Regions from separate parts of the Aeribacillus composti genome, predicted to be linked through region 2. Evidence: a T-box and tRNA genes for the amino acid it is inferred to sense, from the RefSeq annotation. Region 2 holds a T-box; the other holds one or more tRNA genes.
The links. The T-box of region 2 lies ahead of alaS (alanine--tRNA ligase). A T-box ahead of a tRNA ligase gene usually reads a tRNA of that ligase, here a tRNA-Ala.

Region 1: it encodes a tRNA-Ala, which carries the amino acid that the T-box ahead of alaS (alanine--tRNA ligase) is inferred to sense. The anticodon was not compared.

Annotation. Positions count from the first base shown of each region.
Region 1 covers NZ_CP134501.1:168,918-180,461, forward strand. Annotated here, with positions in the region: gene RI196_RS00945 (Ig-like domain-containing protein) at 1-1,223, shown strand, start outside; gene cwlD (N-acetylmuramoyl-L-alanine amidase CwlD) at 1,688-2,401, shown strand; gene salA (iron-sulfur carrier protein/transcriptional regulator SalA) at 2,501-3,544, shown strand; gene gerD (spore germination lipoprotein GerD) at 3,562-4,164, opposite strand; gene RI196_RS00965 (KinB-signaling pathway activation protein) at 4,313-4,930, shown strand; gene pdaB (polysaccharide deacetylase family sporulation protein PdaB) at 5,018-5,788, opposite strand; rRNA gene RI196_RS00975 (16S ribosomal RNA) at 6,134-7,687, shown strand; tRNA gene RI196_RS00980 (tRNA-Ile) at 7,825-7,901, shown strand; tRNA gene RI196_RS00985 (tRNA-Ala) at 7,918-7,993, shown strand; rRNA gene RI196_RS00990 (23S ribosomal RNA) at 8,171-11,102, shown strand; rRNA gene rrf (5S ribosomal RNA) at 11,198-11,313, shown strand; tRNA gene RI196_RS01000 (tRNA-Asn) at 11,439-11,513, shown strand; tRNA gene RI196_RS01005 (tRNA-Thr) at 11,515-11,544, shown strand, end outside.
Region 2 covers NZ_CP134501.1:2,691,620-2,703,163, reverse strand. Annotated here, with positions in the region: gene RI196_RS13185 (cysteine desulfurase family protein) at 1-283, shown strand, start outside; gene mnmA (tRNA 2-thiouridine(34) synthase MnmA) at 299-1,414, shown strand; gene RI196_RS13175 (tetratricopeptide repeat protein) at 1,496-2,149, shown strand; gene recD2 (SF1B family DNA helicase RecD2) at 2,171-4,546, shown strand; gene RI196_RS13165 (YrzR-like zinc ribbon domain) at 4,745-4,930, shown strand; gene RI196_RS13160 (AI-2E family transporter) at 5,003-6,064, shown strand; T-box leader at 6,114-6,320, shown strand; gene alaS (alanine--tRNA ligase) at 6,393-9,029, shown strand; gene RI196_RS13150 (IreB family regulatory phosphoprotein) at 9,101-9,367, shown strand; gene ruvX (Holliday junction resolvase RuvX) at 9,369-9,785, shown strand; gene RI196_RS13140 (DUF1292 domain-containing protein) at 9,801-10,079, shown strand; gene mltG (endolytic transglycosylase MltG) at 10,222-11,352, shown strand; gene RI196_RS13130 (O-methyltransferase) at 11,473-11,544, shown strand, end outside.

The DNA.
Region 1 (11,544 bases), 1.3 Mb from region 2:
GTGATCGGGATACATTTATAAATGGGCTGTCTGATCCAGGAACTACTGTTTATGTCCAGCTTGGTTCAAAGATATTGAACTCTGCAGCAGCTGACAATAATGGATCTTTTCGCATTTCCATCAGTAAACAAAAAGCTGGGACTGTATTAAGCGTATATGCCAGGGATCAGGCGGGAAATAAAAGCGAGTCGGTTCAAATAACGGTGGTTGATAAAACGCCGCCGACAGCACCTGCTGTCAATGAAGTGAAAGATTCAGATAAAGCAGTGACAGGAACGTCGGAGGCGGGTGCAACGATAACGGTAAAATCAGGAACAATAGAATTAGGAAAAGGAACGTCTAGATCAGACGGCAAGTTTTCTGTCCCATTACGGGCACCGCAAAAAGCTGGTACGATTTTGTCTGTAACAGCGACGGATAAAGCGGGGAATGTGAGTCCGGCTCGAAAAGTGACGGTATTGGATAAAACGCCTCCTAGCATTCCAAGCGTAAACCTGGTCAGCGATAAAGATAAAACGGTCAGAGGGACAGCGGAGGCAGGATCAAAAATAACAATAAAGGCCGGCAGCAAAGTATTGAGCACCGGCACGACAGATAAAAATGGGAAATTCACGATTTCGTTAAAAACAGCTCAAAAAGCTGGAACAGTTCTTTACGTAACAGCGACGGATAAAGCGGGGAATGTGAGTCCGGCTCGAAAAGTGACGGTAATTGATAAAACACCGCCGCGTACTCCGAGTGTAAATTCGGTCAGCAATAAAGATAAAACGGTCAGAGGGACAGCGGAGGCAGGATCAAAAATAACAATAAAGGCCGGCAGCAAAGTATTGAGCACCGGCACGACAGATAAAAATGGGAAATTCGCAATTTCGTTAAAAACGGCTCAAAAAGCCGGAACAATTCTTTACGTAACAGCGACGGATAAAGCGGGGAATGTGAGTCCGGCGCGAAAAGTGACGGTACTCGATAAAATACCGCCGGGTGCTCCTAAAGTGAACAAAGTGACAAGAAAATCTTCCTCGGTGACAGGAAAAGCAGAGGCGTATTCAACGGTGTATGTCAAAGCAGGAAAGAAAGTAATCGGTTCGGGCAAAGCGAATAAAAACGGAAATTTCTCCGTTTCAATCAAAAAACAAAAAGCCGGAACAGTTCTCCTAGTGTATGCAAAAGATAAGGCTGGAAATGTAGGAAAAAGCACGAAAGTTACCGTCAAATATAAATAATAAAATTGACCGTGCCAGCCTGATCGGTCTCGTTATAACTGAAACGCAACATTCATCTTAGCTCCCATATTTGCGGGAGCTTTTTTTTATACTCTTAAAATGTTTCTTTTTGAAAAAAAAGCGCTGTAAAAAAACTGAATCAGACATACAATTTTATTTTCAAGTGAAGCATTCCATTATCCCTAATTGCCCCCAATTTAAACTTCATATCTAGGACCGAACAGTGATAAGGCGATTTATCATTAAAGCACAAACAGCTGTATGGCAGAAAGTTGACGGCTTCTACAGCTATATTATCTGTTGGGGAGAATGACGAGTTTGAGCAGATTAGTTAAATTTTGAATGCGCCAATTTTCTGGTGGGAATCGGCTGGAAAAAAGAGATATAAATTAAAATTGCAGTAATCATAAATCCTTATGCTTTTCCATATATTGAATTGAAGGGACGAGCAGGAGGGATGCGGAGTGAAAAAAAAGCTGAAATGGGCACTGTTTATTGCTGGGTTTCTAATTCTCGTATTTATCATTCAATATCAATTCTCCCTTTTCAATTCATGGAAATCATGGAATCTTCCGTTATCAGGAAAAATCATTTACTTAGACCCCGGTCACGGAGGTCCCGATGGAGGAGCAGTAGGAAAAAAACTGCTGGAAAAAGATATAACTTTAAAAATTGCCAATATTGCTCGAGATTATTTACAAGAGCAGGGAGCGTTAGTGTTATTGACAAGAGAAAAAGATGAAGATTTGGCTTCGGACGATACACACGGATATAGCCGGAGAAAATCAGAAGATATTCGAAAGCGCGTTCGCCTAATTGATGAATCAGACGCCGATTTGTTTTTAAGCATCCATTTAAATGCTATTCCATCTCCAAAATGGAGGGGAGCGCAAACATTTTATGACGGAAAATATCAGGAGAATGAAGCTATTGCGAAATTTATCCAAGATGAATTAAGGAAAAATTTAAGAAATACAGATCGAAAAGCAAAGCCAATAAGCGGTGTCTATTTACTAAAGCATGCAAAAAAACCGGGTGCGCTTGTGGAGGTGGGGTTTTTATCCAATCCTTCTGAGGAAGAGCTTCTTGCTTCTGAAGAATATCAGAAAAAAGTGGCAGCCGCCATTTACAACGGGGTTTTGCGTTATTTTTCCAATGAACAGCAAATACCGGAATAAATGGATTCTTCTCAGGCATCTATTTTCAATGGACTGTTGGAAATGTGTTATACTATATACTATTAAAAGTCTTATGGAAAAAAGGTGGTTGTGGATACGATGCGGGAAGAAGATGTAAGGTCCATTGTCGAACAGTTGGAAGATCCATTTTTACATAAATCTTTAAAAGAATTGAATGCGATTGAAGAAATAAAAATCAAGCCCGAAAAAAAACATATTAGTTTAAAAATAGCAATTGCCAAAACGGGAACAAGCGAGCAGTTAACACTCCAGCAGCAAATTGTTGCAAAGCTTAAACAAGCGGGTGCCGAGACTGTTGGGCTGCGTTTTTCGGAGCTTCCAAAGGAAATTGTCCAAAAGTATTATTCTGATAGTACAAGCCCTTCCATTTTATCGAATGAAAAAACAACCTTTATTGCAATAGCAAGCGGAAAAGGCGGGGTCGGCAAATCAACCGTATCTGTCAACTTGGCTGTGTCCCTTGCTCGTCTAGGAAAAAAAGTTGGTCTTATTGATGCAGATATTTACGGCTTTAGCGTTCCTGATATGATGGGGATCATGAACCGGCCGATCGTTCGCGGGGATAAAATTATTCCAGTTGAGCGGTTTGGTGTGCAAGTCATATCAATGGCTTTTTTTGTTGAAGATAATGCGCCTGTTGTTTGGAGAGGTCCGATGCTCGGAAAAATGCTGAATAACTTTTTCCAAGAAGTTGAATGGGGATCGTTGGACTACTTACTCCTTGATTTGCCTCCTGGTACAGGTGATGTTGCATTAGATGTGCATACATTGCTTCCAACTAGTAAAGAAATCATTGTAACTACGCCTCATCCAACAGCTGCATTTGTTGCTGCAAGGGCTGGTGCAATGGCCATTAAAACGGAGCACGAAATTTTAGGAGTTATTGAAAATATGTCCTATTTTGAAAGTAAATTAACAGGCCAAAAAGAGTATGTATTTGGGAAAGGCGGAGGTCAGAAGCTTGCAGAGGATTTGCAGGTCCCTCTATTAGGGCAAATTCCGCTTGAGCAGCCGGACTGGGATGAAGAGGACTTTGCTCCGTCTGTTTATAATGAAAACCATCCAATAGGGAAAATTTATTTAGATATAGCAAGAAAAGTGATTGAGATAACAGAAAAGTAAAGGAAGGGAGAGGAGGTCTATTGGCCTCCGCCCCCGCCTTCGTTTCCGGAGCTGCCCCCGCCTTGTTGTTTACTTTGAGCTTGCTGAGCAGCCTTCAATAGCGCTTCCTCAATTTTCGGTTGAAAGAGCGGACTTGATAGAACATCTGTAATTTGCTGCTGTAAATATTGGCGGTATTCTTTGCTTTTTAAAACCTTCAATAGTTCTTCTTCCATTTGAGGATTTTTCAGCACATCCATAAGCATTCCTTGATATTCCGGATCTTTCATTAAACGTTTGATCACTTTTTCATGTTCTGTTTGCAATGTTTTCGCAAATCCTTCCGCAAATTTTGTATCTTCAAATGTATTTTTCCAAAATTCCTTCCCTTTTTCTGATGTTAACGCTTTTTCAATCGTATTATTGACGGTTTTTTGATCTAAAATGAGGTTTCGTTGAACTTCTTCATCTTTCATAATTTCTTGAACGGCTTTTTTTCCTTCGTCAGATTTTAATATGTCTACAACCATTTTTTTTGTTTCATCATAATTCATTGGTTCACTTTGCTGCCGATCCGCACATCCTGCAACGATCATCCATATAAGCATCATGATGAGGAGCGAACAATTTCTACCTCTCATATTTCATTTAGCTCCTTTCAATAATAACTTCTACCATTATGTTGAGAAACCAACTGTTTTTTATGCGAAAAAAGTTTTGCCATATGGTAATATACAAGTTGGATTGATAAAATCATATGATATTTTACGAAATATGGAGGGGTTGGCAGTGAAAAGCCGAAATTGGGTACGATTTTTCCTTTCTACTCTCATTGTAGGTGGAGTTGCGACAAGTATTGTTGGTTTTATCTTAAGATGGAGCGAGTATGAAAAATTGTTTTTGTCTTTTAATATTGTTGAAATTGTTGCAGTATTGTTTTGGCTGATCGGAGTAGGTTTTATTTTCAGCATCATCAGCCAAATGGGCTTTTTCGCTTATTTGACTGTGCACAGGTTTGGCCTAGGCATTTTTCGCTCAGTTTCGTTATGGAACTCTGTTCAAATCTTGTTAATCATTTTTGTGTTGTTTGATTTAGTTTATTTTCGATATCAATTTTTTGCGCAAACTGGAGATTCCATTGTCCCGTATATTTTAGTAGCTGTTGTCATTTTGTTGTTTTCTGCTGTAATTGCTTATTTTAAGCAAAAACAGACGAATAAAGATGCGTTTGTCCCTGCATTGTTTTTTATGGTTGTTGTTTCAGTGATTGAGTGGATGCCGGCCCTTCGTGTCAATGATAGAGATTGGCTGTATTTAATGCTGTTTCCAATTTTAATTTGCAATGCTTACCAATTGTTGATTTTGCCGAAAATGACAAATGACTCGCCAAAAGCAAAAAAGAGCTGAAGGAGTTTTCCTTATAGCTCTTTAAAATGCTTATTGATTTCCAAAATATTGAAAACGATTGGTTTGAATTTACTTCCAAAGTTCTTTTCATTTGAATGATAGTTCTTTCGTTCTTGCATTGCTGTTTTCAATTAATTCTTGTACGGTTACATTTTTAAGGCCGTTTTGTTTCAAATGTTGAATAATCGCCGGCAACGCTTGGTTAGTTTGTTTAACTGAATCTGATGCGTGAAGCAGGATAATATCACCTGGTTTTAAGTGTTTCGTAACATTTTGGATAATCTTGTTGACTCCCGGGTTTTGCCAGTCATTTGAATTTACACTGTAATGGACGACAGTTAATCCATATTGTTCAGCAATATTTAAAACGTTTTGATCGAATTGGCAGGTTGGGGGCCGCAGCAATTTTATATCCTTGATACCAAGCTTTTGAAATGTATGCTGGGCTAAAGATAAATCACGCTTAATTTCGTTAGTGTCCAACTCAGTATAGTTTTTATAAGCATATCCTTTGCTGCCGAGCTGATGACCGTCATCGATAATTCTTTTGACTACTTCAGGATGGCGTTCGGCCCATGAGGCGGATACAAAAAATGTTGCATTGGTTAGTCCATATTTTTTCAAAGTATTTAAAATTGGAATTGCTTTTTCATCTCCCCAGCTAATATCAAATGTCAAGGCAACTTTTTTACCGCTTCCGTCTCCTTTATAAATTGCTTTCGGCCCGTTCTTTGTAGTGAAAACCGGGATATTTGGTATTGTTTGAAAGTACATAAAGACAGCAGTAAAAAAAGCGATTATGATTAAAAAAAGTAATTGTTTGATTTTTTTAATATGGATGATGTAAAAACGGTTCATTGATGCTCCTCCTTGTCCTTATCTTGTAAAATTGTATGAATTGAACTTTTAATTATGAATAAGGATGGAGAATTAAAAATAATTTTAAAAAGGTGTTGACGAAATAGTTTAAAGTTGATATATTATTAATCGTCGCTGTTTGTTAAGTGTTTTAAAAAATGTATTGACAAACGTTTTGACGCCATGATATATTATGAAAGTCATTGTGGAAAAATAAAAAACATTGACTGGACACAATTGTTTTGTTATAATGTTATTTCGTCGAAGTAGTTATATGATCCTTGAAAACTGAACAAAACGAAAAGCGTGCCTGTTGATTCTAAAAGAGCATTTGGTGACAAACTTTTTTTGGAGAGTTTGATCCTGGCTCAGGACGAACGCTGGCGGCGTGCCTAATACATGCAAGTCGAGCGGACCGAAGGGAGCTTGCTCCTTTAGGTTAGCGGCGGACGGGTGAGTAACACGTGGGCAACCTGCCCTGCAGACTGGGATAACTTCGGGAAACCGGAGCTAATACCGGATAACACCGAAAACCGCATGGTTTTCGGTTGAAAGGCGGCTTTTAGCTGTCACTGCAGGATGGGCCCGCGGCGCATTAGCTAGTTGGTGAGGTAACGGCTCACCAAGGCGACGATGCGTAGCCGACCTGAGAGGGTGACCGGCCACACTGGGACTGAGACACGGCCCAGACTCCTACGGGAGGCAGCAGTAGGGAATCTTCCGCAATGGACGAAAGTCTGACGGAGCAACGCCGCGTGAGCGAAGAAGGTCTTCGGATCGTAAAGCTCTGTTGTCAGGGAAGAACAAGTACCGTTCGAACAGGGCGGTACCTTGACGGTACCTGACGAGGAAGCCACGGCTAACTACGTGCCAGCAGCCGCGGTAATACGTAGGTGGCAAGCGTTGTCCGGAATTATTGGGCGTAAAGCGCGCGCAGGCGGTTCCTTAAGTCTGATGTGAAATCTCGCGGCTCAACCGCGAGCGGCCATTGGAAACTGGGGAACTTGAGTGCAGGAGAGGGGAGCGGAATTCCACGTGTAGCGGTGAAATGCGTAGAGATGTGGAGGAACACCAGTGGCGAAGGCGGCTCTCTGGCCTGTAACTGACGCTGAGGCGCGAAAGCGTGGGGAGCGAACAGGATTAGATACCCTGGTAGTCCACGCCGTAAACGATGAGTGCTAAGTGTTAGAGGGTATCCACCCTTTAGTGCTGCAGCAAACGCATTAAGCACTCCGCCTGGGGAGTACGGCCGCAAGGCTGAAACTCAAAGGAATTGACGGGGACCCGCACAAGCGGTGGAGCATGTGGTTTAATTCGAAGCAACGCGAAGAACCTTACCAGGTCTTGACATCCCCTGACAACCCTAGAGATAGGGCGTTCCCCTTTCGGGGACAGGGTGACAGGTGGTGCATGGTTGTCGTCAGCTCGTGTCGTGAGATGTTGGGTTAAGTCCCGCAACGAGCGCAACCCTTGACCTTAGTTGCCAGCATTCAGTTGGGCACTCTAAGGTGACTGCCGGCTAAAAGTCGGAGGAAGGTGGGGATGACGTCAAATCATCATGCCCCTTATGACCTGGGCTACACACGTGCTACAATGGGTGGTACAAAGGGCAGCGAAACCGCGAGGTGGAGCGAATCCCAAAAAACCACTCTCAGTTCGGATTGCAGGCTGCAACTCGCCTGCATGAAGCCGGAATCGCTAGTAATCGCGGATCAGCATGCCGCGGTGAATACGTTCCCGGGTCTTGTACACACCGCCCGTCACACCACGAGAGTTTGTAACACCCGAAGTCGGTGGGGTAACCCTTACGGGAGCCAGCCGCCGAAGGTGGGACAAATGATTGGGGTGAAGTCGTAACAAGGTAGCCGTATCGGAAGGTGCGGCTGGATCACCTCCTTTCTAAGGATATATACATTGAAATAGGGTACGCTTTTCCGTTTTGTTTAGTTTTGAAGGATCACATCCTTCCCCGTTTGCTGGTGAATTCGCAAAGTCGATTTCCCAGCGAATAGAAGCTGAATAAAAAAATACAGGATGGGCCTGTAGCTCAGCCGGTTAGAGCGCACGCCTGATAAGCGTGAGGTCGGTGGTTCAAGTCCACTCAGGCCCACCATAAATAAGACCATCCTGGGGCCTTAGCTCAGCTGGGAGAGCGCCTGCTTTGCACGCAGGAGGTCAGCGGTTCGATCCCGCTAGGCTCCACCATAAGTTTGATGAATATTGGAAGCATTGCTCCTATGCGAGAGCCCATTCGAAGGATCGGATGTTCGGCTCGAAGCAACTCAAGCAGCAAGGGAGCTCATTGAAAGAAAAAGCATTGTTCTTTGAAAACTGGATAACGGAAAGACATTCACGAATAGATCGCTCATGTTAGGAAGAAACGGTTAAGTTAGAAAGGGCGCACGGTGGATGCCTTGGCACTAGGAGCCGATGAAGGACGGGACAAACACCGAAATGCTTCGGGGAGCTGTAAGTAAGCGTCGATCCGGAGATGTCCGAATGGGGGAACCCACTGCCCGTAATGGGGCAGTATCCATACCTGAATCCATAGGGTATGGAGGGCAACCCGGGGAACTGAAACATCTAAGTACCCGGAGGAAGAGAAAGCAACAGCGATTCCCTGAGTAGCGGCGAGCGAAACGGGAACAGCCCAAACCAAGAGGCGTGCCTCTTGGGGTTGTAGGACACTCGATTAAGGAGTGACAAAGGAACGGGGTAGACGAAGAGGTCTGGAAAGGCCCGTCAGAGAAGGTAACAACCCTGTAGTCGAAACTCCGTTCCCTCCCGAGTGGATCCTGAGTACGGCGGGACACGTGAAATCCCGTCGGAAGCAGGGAGGACCATCTCCCAAGGCTAAATACTCCCTAGTGACCGATAGTGAACCAGTACCGTGAGGGAAAGGTGAAAAGCACCCCGGGAGGGGAGTGAAAGAGAACCTGAAACCGTGTGCCTACAAGTAGTCAGAGCCCGTTAACGGGTGATGGCGTGCCTTTTGTAGAATGAACCGGCGAGTTGCGATTTCGTGCAAGGTTAAGCCGAAAGGCGGAGCCGCAGCGAAAGCGAGTCTGAAGAGGGCGAAATAGTACGAGGTCGCAGACCCGAAACCAGGTGATCTACCCATGTCCAGGGTGAAGGCAAGGTAACACTTGCTGGAGGCCCGAACCCACGCACGTTGAAAAGTGCGGGGATGAGGTGTGGGTAGGGGTGAAATGCCAATCGAACTTGGAGATAGCTGGTTCTCTCCGAAATAGCTTTAGGGCTAGCCTCAAGGGAAGAGTCTTGGAGGTAGAGCACTGATTGGACGAGGGGCCCCCATCGGGTTACCGAATTCAGTCAAACTCCGAATGCCAATGACTTATCCTTGGGAGTCAGACTGCGAGTGATAAGATCCGTGGTCAAAAGGGAAACAGCCCAGACCGCCAGCTAAGGTCCCAAAGTATACGTTAAGTGGAAAAGGATGTGGAGCTGCTTAGACAACCAGGATGTTGGCTTAGAAGCAGCCACCATTTAAAGAGTGCGTAATAGCTCACTGGTCGAGTGGCTCTGCGCCGAAAATGTACCGGGGCTAAACGTATCACCGAAGCTGCGGGTTGACACCGTTGGTGTCAGCGGTAGGAGAGCGTTCTAAGGGCATCGAAGCCGGACCGGAAGGACCGGTGGAGCGCTTAGAAGTGAGAATGCCGGTATGAGTAGCGAAAGAGGGGTGAGAATCCCCTCCGCCGAAAGCCTAAGGTTTCCTGAGGAAGGCTCGTCCGCTCAGGGTTAGTCGGGACCTAAGCCGAGGCCGAAAGGCGTAGGTGATGGACAACAGGTTGATATTCCTGTACCACCTCCTCACCGTTTGAGCAATGGGGGGACGCAGGAGGATAGGGCAAGCGCGCGGCTGGATGTGCGCGTCCAAGCAGTTAGGCTGGCAAGCAGGCAAATCCGCTTGCCGGAAGGCTGAGCTGTGATGGCGAGGGAAAGGAAGTACCGAAGTTCCCGATTCCACACTGCCAAGAAAAGCCTCTAGCGAGGTGAGAGGTGCCCGTACCGCAAACCGACACAGGTAGGCGAGGAGAGAATCCTAAGGTGAGCGAGAGAACTCTCGTTAAGGAACTCGGCAAAATGACCCCGTAACTTCGGGAGAAGGGGTGCTCATCAAGGTGATAAGCCATGATGAGCCGCAGTGAAAAGGCCCAGGCGACTGTTTAGCAAAAACACAGGTCTCTGCGAAACCGTAAGGTGAAGTATAGGGGCTGACGCCTGCCCGGTGCTGGAAGGTTAAGGGGAGCGCTTAGCGAAAAGCGAAGGTGCGAACCGAAGCCCCAGTAAACGGCGGCCGTAACTATAACGGTCCTAAGGTAGCGAAATTCCTTGTCGGGTAAGTTCCGACCCGCACGAAAGGCGTAACGATCTGGGCACTGTCTCAACGAGAGACTCGGTGAAATTATAGTACCTGTGAAGATGCAGGTTACCCGCGACAGGACGGAAAGACCCCGTGGAGCTTTACTGCAGCCTGATATTGAATGTGGGTACAGCTTGTACAGGATAGGTAGGAGCCAGAGACGCGTGAGCGCCAGCTTGCGCTGAGGCGACGGTGGGATACTACCCTGGCTGTACTGACATTCTAACCCGCGCCCCTGATCGGGGCGGGAGACAGTGTCAGGTGGGCAGTTTGACTGGGGCGGTCGCCTCCTAAAAGGTAACGGAGGCGCCCAAAGGTTCCCTCAGAATGGTTGGAAATCATTCGGAGAGTGCAAAGGCAGAAGGGAGCTTGACTGCGAGACCTACAAGTCGAGCAGGGACGAAAGTCGGGCTTAGTGATCCGGTGGTTCCGCATGGAAGGGCCATCGCTCAACGGATAAAAGCTACCCCGGGGATAACAGGCTGATCTCCCCCAAGAGTCCACATCGACGGGGAGGTTTGGCACCTCGATGTCGGCTCATCGCATCCTGGGGCTGTAGTCGGTCCCAAGGGTTGGGCTGTTCGCCCATTAAAGCGGTACGCGAGCTGGGTTCAGAACGTCGTGAGACAGTTCGGTCCCTATCCGTCGCGGGCGCAGGAAATTTGAGAGGAGCTGTCCTTAGTACGAGAGGACCGGGATGGACGCACCGCTGGTGTACCAGTTGTCCCGCCAGGGGCACCGCTGGGTAGCTATGTGCGGAAGGGATAAGCGCTGAAAGCATCTAAGCGTGAAGCCCCCCTCAAGATGAGATTTCCCATCGCTAAACGCGAGTAAGATCCCTTGAAGATGACGAGGTAGATAGGTCCGAGGTGGAAGCGTGGTGACACGTGGAGCTGACGGATACTAATCGATCGAGGACTTAACCAAGTAGGAGCATCTATTCGTGAAAGAAACGTTATCTAGTTTTGAAAGAATGACATTCCGATGTCATTTGACAACAGGAAGGAAAACAGAAAAGGCTGCTTGGTGGCAATGGCGAAGAGGTCACACCCGTTCCCATCCCGAACACGGAAGTTAAGCTCTTCAGCGCCGATGGTAGTGAGGGTTTGTCCCTTGTGAGAGTAGGACGCTGCCAGGCTGCCTTTAAATTCTTTTTGAAAGCTGGGCTTATTGTAGAGAACCATACAAGAGTACATTCTTTTGAAGTCATTTTGATATACTGATTGAGCTGTATGTGAACCAAAATATGGTTTATTAAAATATTCCGCAGTAGCTCAGTGGTAGAGCATTCGGCTGTTAACCGAACGGTCGCAGGTTCGAATCCTGCCTGCGGAGCCATGCTTCCATAGCTCAGTTGGTAGAGCACTTC
Region 2 (11,544 bases):
TGACAACAGCCTGCCTCATATATTAAACGTTTTCTTTCCGGGAACAAATGTTGAATCGCTTCTTGTCAACCTCGATTTGGCGGGAATTGCGGCATCAAGCGGCTCAGCTTGTACAGCAGGATCAGTTGAACCGTCGCATGTGCTCGTTTCAATGTTTGGCAAAAATTCAAAAGAAATAACTTCATCGGTTCGATTCAGCTTCGGCTTAGGAAATACGGAGGCACAAATTGAATCGGCTGCCAAAAAAACAGCCGAGATTGTTAAAAGGTTAACGTCAAAATAGAAAGAGGTGAGAGAGATGGAAAAGGCGCCGCATGAAACAAGAGTCGTAGTCGGGATGTCTGGCGGAGTAGATTCATCTGTAACTGCTTTGCTCCTAAAAGAACAAGGGTACGAAGTCATCGGGGTCTTTATGAAAAATTGGGATGATACGGATGAAAATGGCGTATGTACGGCAACGCAAGATTATGATGATGTAATCCGTGTATGCAATCAGCTTGGGATTCCTTATTATGCAGTGAATTTCGAAAAAGAGTATTGGGATAAAGTGTTCACTTACTTTTTAGAGGAATATAAAGCTGGAAGAACGCCAAATCCCGATGTCATGTGCAATAAAGAAATTAAATTTAAAGCTTTTTTGGAGCATGCAGCTGACTTAGGCGCGGACTATATCGCAACAGGTCATTATGCACGGGTAAAATACCGCGATGGTGTGTACAAATTGCTCAGAGGAAAGGATCCAAACAAAGATCAAACGTATTTTTTGAATCAGCTGAATCAGAAGCAGCTGTCAAAGGTCATGTTCCCCATCGGGCATCTTGAAAAAAAAGAAGTTAGAGAAATTGCGGAAAAAGCAAACTTGGCAACAGCAAAGAAAAAAGATTCAACAGGCATCTGCTTTATTGGCGAGCGGAACTTTAAAGAATTTTTAAGCCAGTATTTACCTGCTCAACCCGGCAAAATGGAGACGTTGTCTGGTGAGGTAAAAGGGAAGCATGACGGGCTTATGTATTATACGATCGGTCAACGCCATGGACTCGGAATAGGAGGAAATGGCGATCCTTGGTTTGTGGTTGGAAAAAATTTGAAAAATAATATTTTATATGTTGAACAAGGATTTCATAATGAACATTTATATTCAGACTCCATTATCGCAACAAATGTAAACTGGATAACCGGTGTAAAACCAACAGATGAGCTTGTTTGCACCGCAAAATTTCGCTACCGCCAGCCTGATCAGCCGGTAAAAGTGAAAATGATCGGTGATCAAACTGCACAAATTTCGTTTGAACAGCCGGTCCGTGCCGTTACACCAGGACAAGCTGTCGTTTTTTATAATGGAGAGGAATGTCTGGGAGGCGGCATTATCGATAAAGTATTTCGCAACGGCGAAAAACTGTGGTATGTCGGTTAAAGAGATAAGCTGTACCGATCGGAATGAGATTTGTTAACTTGGCGCAGCCTCTTTGTCTTTGGATGTGAAAGGATGAAATGGATGCATAAAAATCAACTGGCTTTAGAAGCAATAAAAGAAGGGAAATGGGAAGAAGCAGCGAAATATTTTGCAGAAGCATTGGAAGAAAATCCAAACGACCCTGTGTTATACGTAAATTTTGGGAATTTGCTTGCCTCTTCAGGTGATGCAGAAAGAGCATTGAAATTTTATGAAAAGGCGATTGAGATTGATAAAGGGACGGCTACTGCGTATTACGGCATTGGAACCGTTCATTATAATGCGGGAGATTATCATAAAGCGAAAACATTTTTTGATCAGGCGGAAAAGTATGGGCTTGCTCATAAAGATGTCTATTTTATGCTTGGAATGTCTCTTTACCAGCTTGAACAGCCCCGTCTTGCACTTCCATATTTTTTGCGGGCGGTTGAGCTGGATGAACAAGACGCCAGCGCTCACTTTCAATATGGTTTATGTTTAGCACAAGCAGGCCACATTCAAGAAGCAAAAAAAGAGTTTGAAAAAACGATCGACCTCGATCAACATCACGCAGATGCTTATTATAATTTAGGTGTTGCGTACGCATTTGAAGAAAATAGAGAAGAAGCTTTAAAAATGTTTGATATGGCGCTTTCCATTCAACCGGATCATTTGCTTGCGGGCAACGGGAAAAGGCTGTTAGAAGAGATGATTTAAACGAAATTAGGAGGAAAGAGGATGGGCGGTCAACAGGAGAGTTTGTTTCATGAGGAAAGTACTCCTTTTGTTCGCGGAGTCATTAAACATATTGTGTTCCAGAATGAGCAAAATTTTTATACTGTTATTAAAGTGAAAATTGAAGAGACGAATGAACAGTTTGAGCAAGATCAAGTGACCGTGACGGGTTTTTTTCCTCTTCTCCAATTACATGACAGCTATACGTTTTTTGGCGCAAAAAAATACCATCCAAAATTCGGCGTACAATTTCAAGCTGAGCGTTTTCAAAAGGAGCTTCCAACTACGAAAGAAGGAGTTATTCAATATTTATCAAGCGGGCTTTTTAAAGGAATCGGCAAAAAAACAGCGGAAGCGATCGTGAATGAACTGGGGGAACATGCGATTTCGATTATTTTGGAGGATCCCGATTCATTAAAAAGAGTGAAGAAGCTTTCAAAGGAAAAAGCCAAAATACTGGCTGAAACACTGAAGGAACATCAAGGTTTAGAAGGGGTTTTAATCGGATTAAATCAGCTTGGCATTGGGCCTGCACTTGGGATGAAAATTTATCAGCTATATCGGGAGGATACGCTTAAAATCATTCAAAAAAACCCATATCAATTGGTGGAAGATATTGAAGGGATCGGCTTTATTCGAGCGGATGAAATTGGGAGAGAGCTTGGGATCTCCGGCAATCATCCCGACCGGCTGAAGGCGGCTTGTTTGTTCACTATTGAACAAGATGCTGTAAAAGAAGGACATGTATATGTTACAAAAGTTCAGCTGATGGAAAAAGCGAAAAAATTGCTCACCCAAAATGGAGAAGACATATCTGATCAGGATATTGAAAGAATCATTCTTGAATTGGAAGAAGATCGAAAAATTATCGTCGAGGAAGATCGAATTTATTTACCCTCTCTTTACTATGCTGAAGTGGGACTTGCCAATAACATTGAAGAAATTTTAACCCAAAACCAATTTCAAGATATGTTTCCTGAATCAGAATTTTTGCTGGAGTTAGGAAAACTGGAAGAAAAAATGAATGTTCAGTATGCCCCCTCTCAAAAAGAAGCCATTCAGCGGGCTATTCATTCGCCGATTCTTTTGCTGACCGGCGGGCCTGGAACGGGAAAAACAACCGTTATCAAAGGCATCGTTGAAATTTATGCGAACCTCCATGGCCTTTCATTGAACCCAAAAGAATATCAAAAGAAGGAAGAGCCGTTTCCCATTGTACTGGTGGCACCTACCGGACGAGCTGCAAAAAGAATGGCAGAAGCAACCGGTCTTCCTGCCGTCACAATCCACCGCCTTTTAGGATGGAATGGTTCAGAAGGATTTGAACACAATGAGGATCATCCGATTTCTGGAAAGCTTCTGATTGTTGATGAAGTATCAATGGTTGATATTTGGCTCATGCATCAATTGTTTAAATCGCTTCCTTCGGACATACAAATTGTTCTTGTCGGAGACGAACACCAGCTTCCGTCCGTTGGACCCGGCCAAGTGCTTCGCGATTTGATTCAATCCGGACGAATCCCAGTTGTTACACTGACAGATATTTATAGACAAGCAGAAGGATCTACAATTATTGATTTGGCCCATTCAATCCGCCAAGGAACTCTTCCAGCGAACCTTTTGCAAACGACACAAGACAGATCGTTTATTCCTTGTACAACATCACAAATAAAAGAAGTTATAACGAGAGTAATTGAGAACGCTTTGAAAAAAGGATATTCTGCGAAGGATATACAGGTGTTGGCACCGATGTACAGAGGGATTGCCGGCATTGATCAGTTGAATGAAATGCTTCAGGAAATGTTAAACCCCCCTTCAAAAGAAAAAAGAGAGATCAAGCATGGCAACGTTATTTACCGAATCGGGGACAAAGTGCTGCAGCTCGTCAATCAGCCTGATCAAAACGTGTTTAATGGCGATATTGGGGAGATTGTTTCTATTTTTTACGCAAAAGAAAATGTCGAAAAAGAAGATATGGTGGTCATTTCTTACGACGGTATCGAAGTAACCTATACGAAGCAAGATTTTAATCAGTTTACTCATGCTTACTGCTGCTCCATCCATAAAGCGCAGGGAAGCGAATTTCCGATTGTCATTTTGCCGGTAGTAAAAGGCTACTTTCGGATGTTGAGAAGAAATTTGATTTATACAGCTGTTACAAGGAGCAAGCAATTTTTAATTATGTGCGGAGAATGGGAAGCGTTAAAAATGGGAGTATACAACAATCAGGAGTCGATGAGGCAGACAACCTTAAAAGAGAGGCTGAAAACGTCTGAACTTGTCGAGCTGAAAGAGGAGCTTCCTTTTCCACTAGAAGATGCCAACATTGGGATGGAGAACATCACTCCATATGATTTTATGGAAGAGGGCGAAGGATAATAAATTTGTTCCTTTCCATAAGATCGATAACGATTGACAGATGATGCTACAAACAGGGGACAAATTGTTTAAGCATAAAAAGCATGCTTTATAGAGACGTATAATTTTTTTGAAAATGGTAACAAATAGTAGTGTGCATAGCGAGAACATACCGGATTAATAAATAATTAAATAAATGAATAAAGAAGGTGTCCCTGTTTGTTTACATGTCCGAATTGTAAAAGCAAAGATATTGGAAAAATCGGAGTCAATCAGTATTATTGTTGGCATTGTTTTATTGAGCTTACCGTTACAAAAGGCATTATTCACACACATCAAGTAGAAGAAGACGGAACACTAAGTTCTTTAGATGACTTGTTTCCTGAAGAAGATCGTGCGATTTGAGGCGCCTAAAATGGGCGCCTTCATGCATATTTTCGTGAGCATTCCTCAAAATAATAAGAGGAGGGATGCGGGATGAATGAGCGAGAGCGGAAATGGCTTTTCCGAATCATTTTTTTTCTCATTTTATCATTGTTTGTATATATGGTTCTTCAGCTAAAAGTCATTTGGTTTCCTATTTTCAAAATGTTAAAAGCTGTTTTAATTCCTTTTATGCTTTCCGGCTTCATTACCTACTTGCTTCATCCCGTAGTGGAAAAACTTTACCGTTCAGGTGTTCCAAGAACATGTTCGATTCTCATCATCTATTTTATTTTTTTCGGAGGAGTCGGTTTTAGCTTTTATAAAGGTGTCCCAATTTTTGTTGAACAAATGAAAGACCTTTCCGAAAATATCCCTATGTTTACAAAATATTACCAAAGCTGGACGGATAAAATTCATGACGGAACAACCAATTTACCTGGAGAAATTCATCATCGAATTGAATCTTTTATTGCTGGAATGGAAACATCCGTCGCTGCCTTTCTTGAACGGATGCTTTCAAGCATGAAGTCAATTATTGATTATGCTGTTATTATTGGTGTCATTCCCTTTCTCGTTTTTTATATGTTGAAAGATTATGAGAAAATGAAAAAGGCCATTTGGTACTTCACCCCGAAGAAATGGAGACGTGAAGGGAGACGTTTTTTAGAAAACGTCGATGAGTCGCTCGGAAGTTATTTGCGGGGGCAACTATTTGTTTGTTTTCTGATCGGGCTGGCGGCTTCGATTTTGTTTTGGCTGTTTAAAATTAAATATCCGTTAATTTTAGGGACGATTATCGGAATGACCAATATTATTCCTTATTTCGGTCCATTTATCGGTGCGGTTCCTGCTTTGATGGTCGCTGCGACGCTCTCCATTAACAAAATAATTGTAGTGCTTTTCATCATTTTTGGGCTGCAATTTATTGAAAGTAATATTCTTGGCCCTTTCATCGTTGGGAAAAGCCTGCATATGCATCCGATGGTGATTATTATGGCGCTCTTGGCGGGCGGAGAAATCGGCGGAGTGATCGGTTTAATTTTAGCTGTGCCTTTTATCACTGTTCTGAAAGAGATATTGCTGCATATCATCCGTCTGAGGAAAGCGCATTGACAAGCGATTTTTCGTTGTCTATAATTCGTGATAGACATGGAATAAGTGCATGAAAGCGATGACGAATCGAGTATGTTGCAGTCCATCTTAAAAGAGAGGGGCTTCCGAGGCTGAAAGAAGCTCTAGATGAAGGGCAACAGAACGCTAATTCTGAGTGCAGGCAAAACCTGACGAAAATGCCACGTTACGGCAAATGAAGGTGATGAGCAATTGGCTCATAATCAGGGTGGTACCGCGAGTAACTCTCGTCCCTGTGTAAATCAGAGCATTTACATAGGCGAGAGTTTTTATTTTGCGAGAAAAATGAAGACATTTTAGGAGGAATGCCATGAAAAAGCTCACTTCAGCACAAGTTCGTCAAATGTTTTTAGATTTTTTTAAGGAAAAAGGACATTCGGTTGAACCGAGCGCTTCTTTAATTCCGGTTGATGATCCGTCACTATTGTGGATCAACAGCGGTGTCGCAACATTGAAAAAATATTTTGACGGAAGGGTTGTTCCTGAAAATCCGAGAATTACTAACGCACAAAAATCAATCCGAACAAACGATATTGAAAATGTCGGAAAAACAGCGCGCCATCATACATTTTTCGAAATGCTCGGAAATTTCTCAATCGGCGACTATTTTAAAGAAGAGGCGATTGAATGGGCATGGGAATTTTTAACAAGCGAAAAATGGATTGGCTTCGACCCAAATAGATTATCAGTTACTATTCATCCGGAAGATGAAGAGGCGTATGACATTTGGAAAAATAAAATCGGGTTGCCGGAAGAACGAATTATCCGTTTGGAAGGGAATTTCTGGGATATTGGTGAAGGGCCAAGCGGACCAAATACTGAAATATTTTATGATCGTGGAGAAGAATTTGGAAACGATCCAAATGATCCGGAACTTTATCCCGGTGGGGAAAACGAACGCTATTTGGAAGTTTGGAATCTTGTTTTTTCTCAATTTAATCATAATCCTGATGGAACTTACACTCCGCTTCCAAAAAAGAATATTGATACAGGCATGGGCTTAGAGCGAATGGTTTCTGTCATTCAAAATGCGCCGACCAACTTTGACACAGATCTCTTTTTACCGATCATTCAAGCTACCGAAAAGATTTCGGGGGAAGCTTATCGAACCGACAAAGAGAAAGATGTCGCTTTTAAAGTGATTGCCGACCATATCCGCACGGTTACATTTGCTGTTGCAGACGGTGCGCTACCTTCTAATGAAGGCAGAGGGTATGTACTTCGCCGTCTTATCCGCAGAGCGGTTCGGTATGCAAAAACGATCAACATAGACCGCCCGTTTATGTATGAATTAGTTCCGGTTGTAGCGGAAATTATGAACGATTACTATCCGGAAGTAAAAGAAAAAGCATCCTTTGTTCAAAAGGTAATTAAAAATGAGGAAGAGCGTTTCCATGAGACTCTCCATGAAGGGCTTGCCATTTTAGCGGATGTAATCAAAAAGCAGAAAGAACAGGGTAGCCGAATAATTCCAGGCGAAGATGTGTTTCGGCTTTACGACACATATGGTTTTCCAGTGGAATTGACGGAGGAATACGCACAAGATGAAGGCATGGAGCTGGATTATGAAGGCTTTGAACGAGAAATGGAGCATCAAAAAGAACGTGCAAGAAAAGCCAGACAGGATGTCGACTCGATGCAAGTGCAAAGCGGAATTCTTGTGGAATTAAAAGAGGAAAGCAAATTTGTCGGCTACAATACCCTAGAAGCAAATGCACGGGTGCTTGTGATCATAAAAGATGGGGAATTAGTCGATCAAGCCGAGAGCGGGGAAGAGGTCCAAATTATATTGGACGAGACGCCTTTTTATGCTGAAAGCGGAGGTCAAATTGCTGACAAAGGAATCATCAAAAATGATGATGTGGTCTTAAACGTAAAAGATGTGCAAAAAGCGCCGAACGGCCAACACTTGCACCGGGCTGTCATCGAAAAAGGCGTTTTGACAAAAGGAGCAGCAGTTTACGCTTCCGTTTGTGCAGAGTCTAGAAAATCCATCGTGAAAAATCATACAGCGACACATTTGCTGCACCAAGCGCTGAAGGACGTGCTGGGCGTACATGTCAACCAAGCTGGATCGCTTGTTGCTTCCGACCGTCTCCGTTTTGACTTTTCACATTTTGGACAAGTTTCAACAGAAGAGCTGGAAAAAATTGAACGAATTGTAAATGAGAAAATTTGGGAAAGCATTCCAGTCTCTATCGAGCACATGCCTCTTGACGAAGCGAAAGCGATGGGCGCGATGGCTTTATTTGGAGAAAAATACGGAAAAATTGTTCGCGTTGTTCAAGTAGGCGATTATTCGCTTGAGCTTTGCGGCGGATGCCATGTAACAAATACAGCGGAAATCGGACTGTTTAAGATTGTTTCCGAAACTGGAATTGGTGCAGGAACCCGCCGAATTGAAGCGGTGACAGGAAAAGAAGCGTACCGGTTTATGAATGAACAATATTTATTGTTAAAGGAAATTGGGGCAAAACTGAAAGCGAATGTAAAAAATCTGCCGGAGAGAATTGACAGTCTGCAGCAAGAAATAAAAGAACTACAGCGGGAAAACGAATCTCTTACGATGAAGCTTAGCAATCTGGAAGCGGGGAACATCGCTGAAAAAGCGGTAACGATCAAAGGTGTAACAGTTCTTGCGGAAAAAGTTCAAGTGAAAGATATGAACAGATTGCGCGGCATGGTCGATGAACTGAAGCAAAAGCTCGGCTCGGCTATTGTTGTGCTAGCAACGGTATCAGACGGAAAAGTAAATTTAGCAGCCGGCATCACAAAAGACTTAGTTGACAAAGGGTTCCATGCTGGAAAATTAATTAAGGAAATTGCAAGCCGCTGTGGAGGCGGCGGCGGCGGAAGACCTGACATGGCTCAAGCGGGAGGAAAAAATCCTGAACGGTTAGCTGAAGCTCTTCGTTTTGTCGAAGACTGGGTGAAATCCGTTTCATAAATTTCATTCATAGTGTAAAATGGATGTAGACAAGCAGATTCGCTTTTTAGTCTAGGAAAGAGGTGCAAAAATTGAGTTCCTTCGATAAAACGATGAAGTTTAATTTTTCAGAAGAACCTGTTGAGACAAATGTCAAGGAAGTTCTAAGTGCCGTATACAATGCACTGGAAGAAAAAGGTTATAATCCGATCAATCAAATCGTCGGCTATTTGTTGTCCGGAGATCCTGCTTACATTCCTAGACATAACGGCGCACGCAATCTGATTAGAAAAATTGAACGAGATGAATTAATTGAAGAGCTTGTAAAATTTTATTTGAAAAACAACCGTGAGGAATAAAATGCGAATCATTGGGTTAGACTTAGGTTCAAAAACATTAGGAGTTGCGGTAAGCGATGAGCTGGGATGGACTGCTCAAGGTGTGGAAACGATCAGCATAAATGAAGATGAAGGCGAGTTCGGGATTCAAAGACTCGCTGAACTGATAAAGAAATACGAGGTAGAAAAAATAGTAGTCGGGTATCCGAAAAATATGAACGGCACCGTTGGACCAAGGGGAGAAGCAAGCGAGCGCTTTGCCGCGCTTTTGAAGGAGCAGTTTCAGCTTCCGGTCATTTTATGGGATGAGCGCCTTTCGACGATGGAAGCCGAAAGATTTCTCATTGAGGCGGATGTAAGCCGGCGAAAAAGACGGCAAGTCATTGATAAAATGGCTGCGGTGATTATTTTGCAAAGTTATTTGGACAGTCAACAATAAATTGAGGTGAAATAAGTGGAAGGTGAAAAACATATTACCGTTATTGATGAAAACGGTAATGAACAACTATACGAAATTTTGTTTACGTTTAATTCGGACGAATTTGACAAATCTTACGTTCTTTATTATCCGATCGGCATCGATGATGAGGAAGACGAAGATGGAATAGAAATTCATGCAGCAAGCTACATTCCCAATGAAGACGGTGAAGGCGGAAAGCTGGAGCCTGTGGAAACCGATGAAGAATGGGAAATGATCGAGGCCGTTTTAAATACATTTTTAGAAGAGGAATAAGCACCGTTTTGCGGTGCTTTTTTTGTTGAGGTGATTTACATCCAAATGAAAAAAACAATTTCTTCCTATAAAAAAATGGAGATTTTTGACGAATAAATGCGTGTATGTAGTATAATAATCGGGACGGAAGGAGGATGAATTGATGGCGGATTCGGATTCGAATAAGGAATTTTTGGATAAGAAACTCCAAGAAAAACTGTATATAGCGAAAATTGTTCGAAAAACTGTGTTAACTGTCCTGATTGCCTTTGTTGTTATATTTGCTGGAGTGATTGGCGGCGGGTATTTATATGTGCGATCTGCATTAAAGCCTGTTGATCCGGATAATAAGGAACCTGTAAAGGTACAAATTCCGATTGGATCTTCCGTATCGCAAATTGCTTCTATTTTAGAAAAAAATGACATCATTAAAAGTGCGATCGTGTTTAAATATTACGTGAAATTTAAAAATGAATCAGGGTTTCAAGCAGGAAATTATCAATTTAATCAATCGATGACGATTCAAGAAATCGTTGAACGCTTAAAAAAAGGCGAATTAATGGGAGAAGCAGCTATTAAATTGACGATCCCGGAAGGATTGCAACTATCAGAAATTGCTGACATCATCGCCAAACATACTCCCTATTCAAAAAAAGAAATTATGAACCAATTAACAAACCAACAGTTTATCAAACAAATGCAAAAAAAGTATCCTAATACAATAACAGATGACATTTTCAACGGACGTATAAAATATGCATTGGAAGGATATTTGTATCCGGCTACTTATTCGTTTTATGAGGAATCTCCTCCGTTGTCGGAAATCATTGAAACAATGATTAAAAAGACAGATGAAATGCTTGTTCCTTATAGAAACAAAATGAAAGAGCTGAGTCTTTCCACTCATCAATTTTTAACATTAGCGTCTTTAGTGGAGGAGGAAGCGACGGAAAAAGCCGACAGGGAAAAAATAGCCAGCGTTTTTTACAATCGTTTAGAAAAGAACATGCCTCTCCAGACAGATCCAACCGTTTTATATTCATTAGGAAAGCATAAGGAGCGCGTATACTATAAAGATTTAGAAGTCAATTCTCCCTATAACACATATAAAAATAAAGGACTTCCGCCGGGGCCGATTGCCAATGCTGGCAAGCAGTCACTAGATGCTGTAGCAAATCCTGCCGATACAAACTATTTTTATTTTCTCGCAACGAAAGAAGGGGAAGTTATATTTACGAAGACGCTGGATGAGCATAACAAAGAAAAAGCTAAGCATATTACGGAAAAGGATTAAAGGTTTGCGATTCGCATTCCTTTTTCTTTTATGTTAAAATATATCGAGCTAAAAAAACAAACTTGAAGAGTTCGAACAGAACTCTTCTTTGATTAAGGGAGTTTTTTAGGAGTGTCCATTTTGTCAAACAAAAAAATCGAGGAATATTTAGCAAATTTTTCTACTAACAAAGATGAAAAATTAGTTCAATTA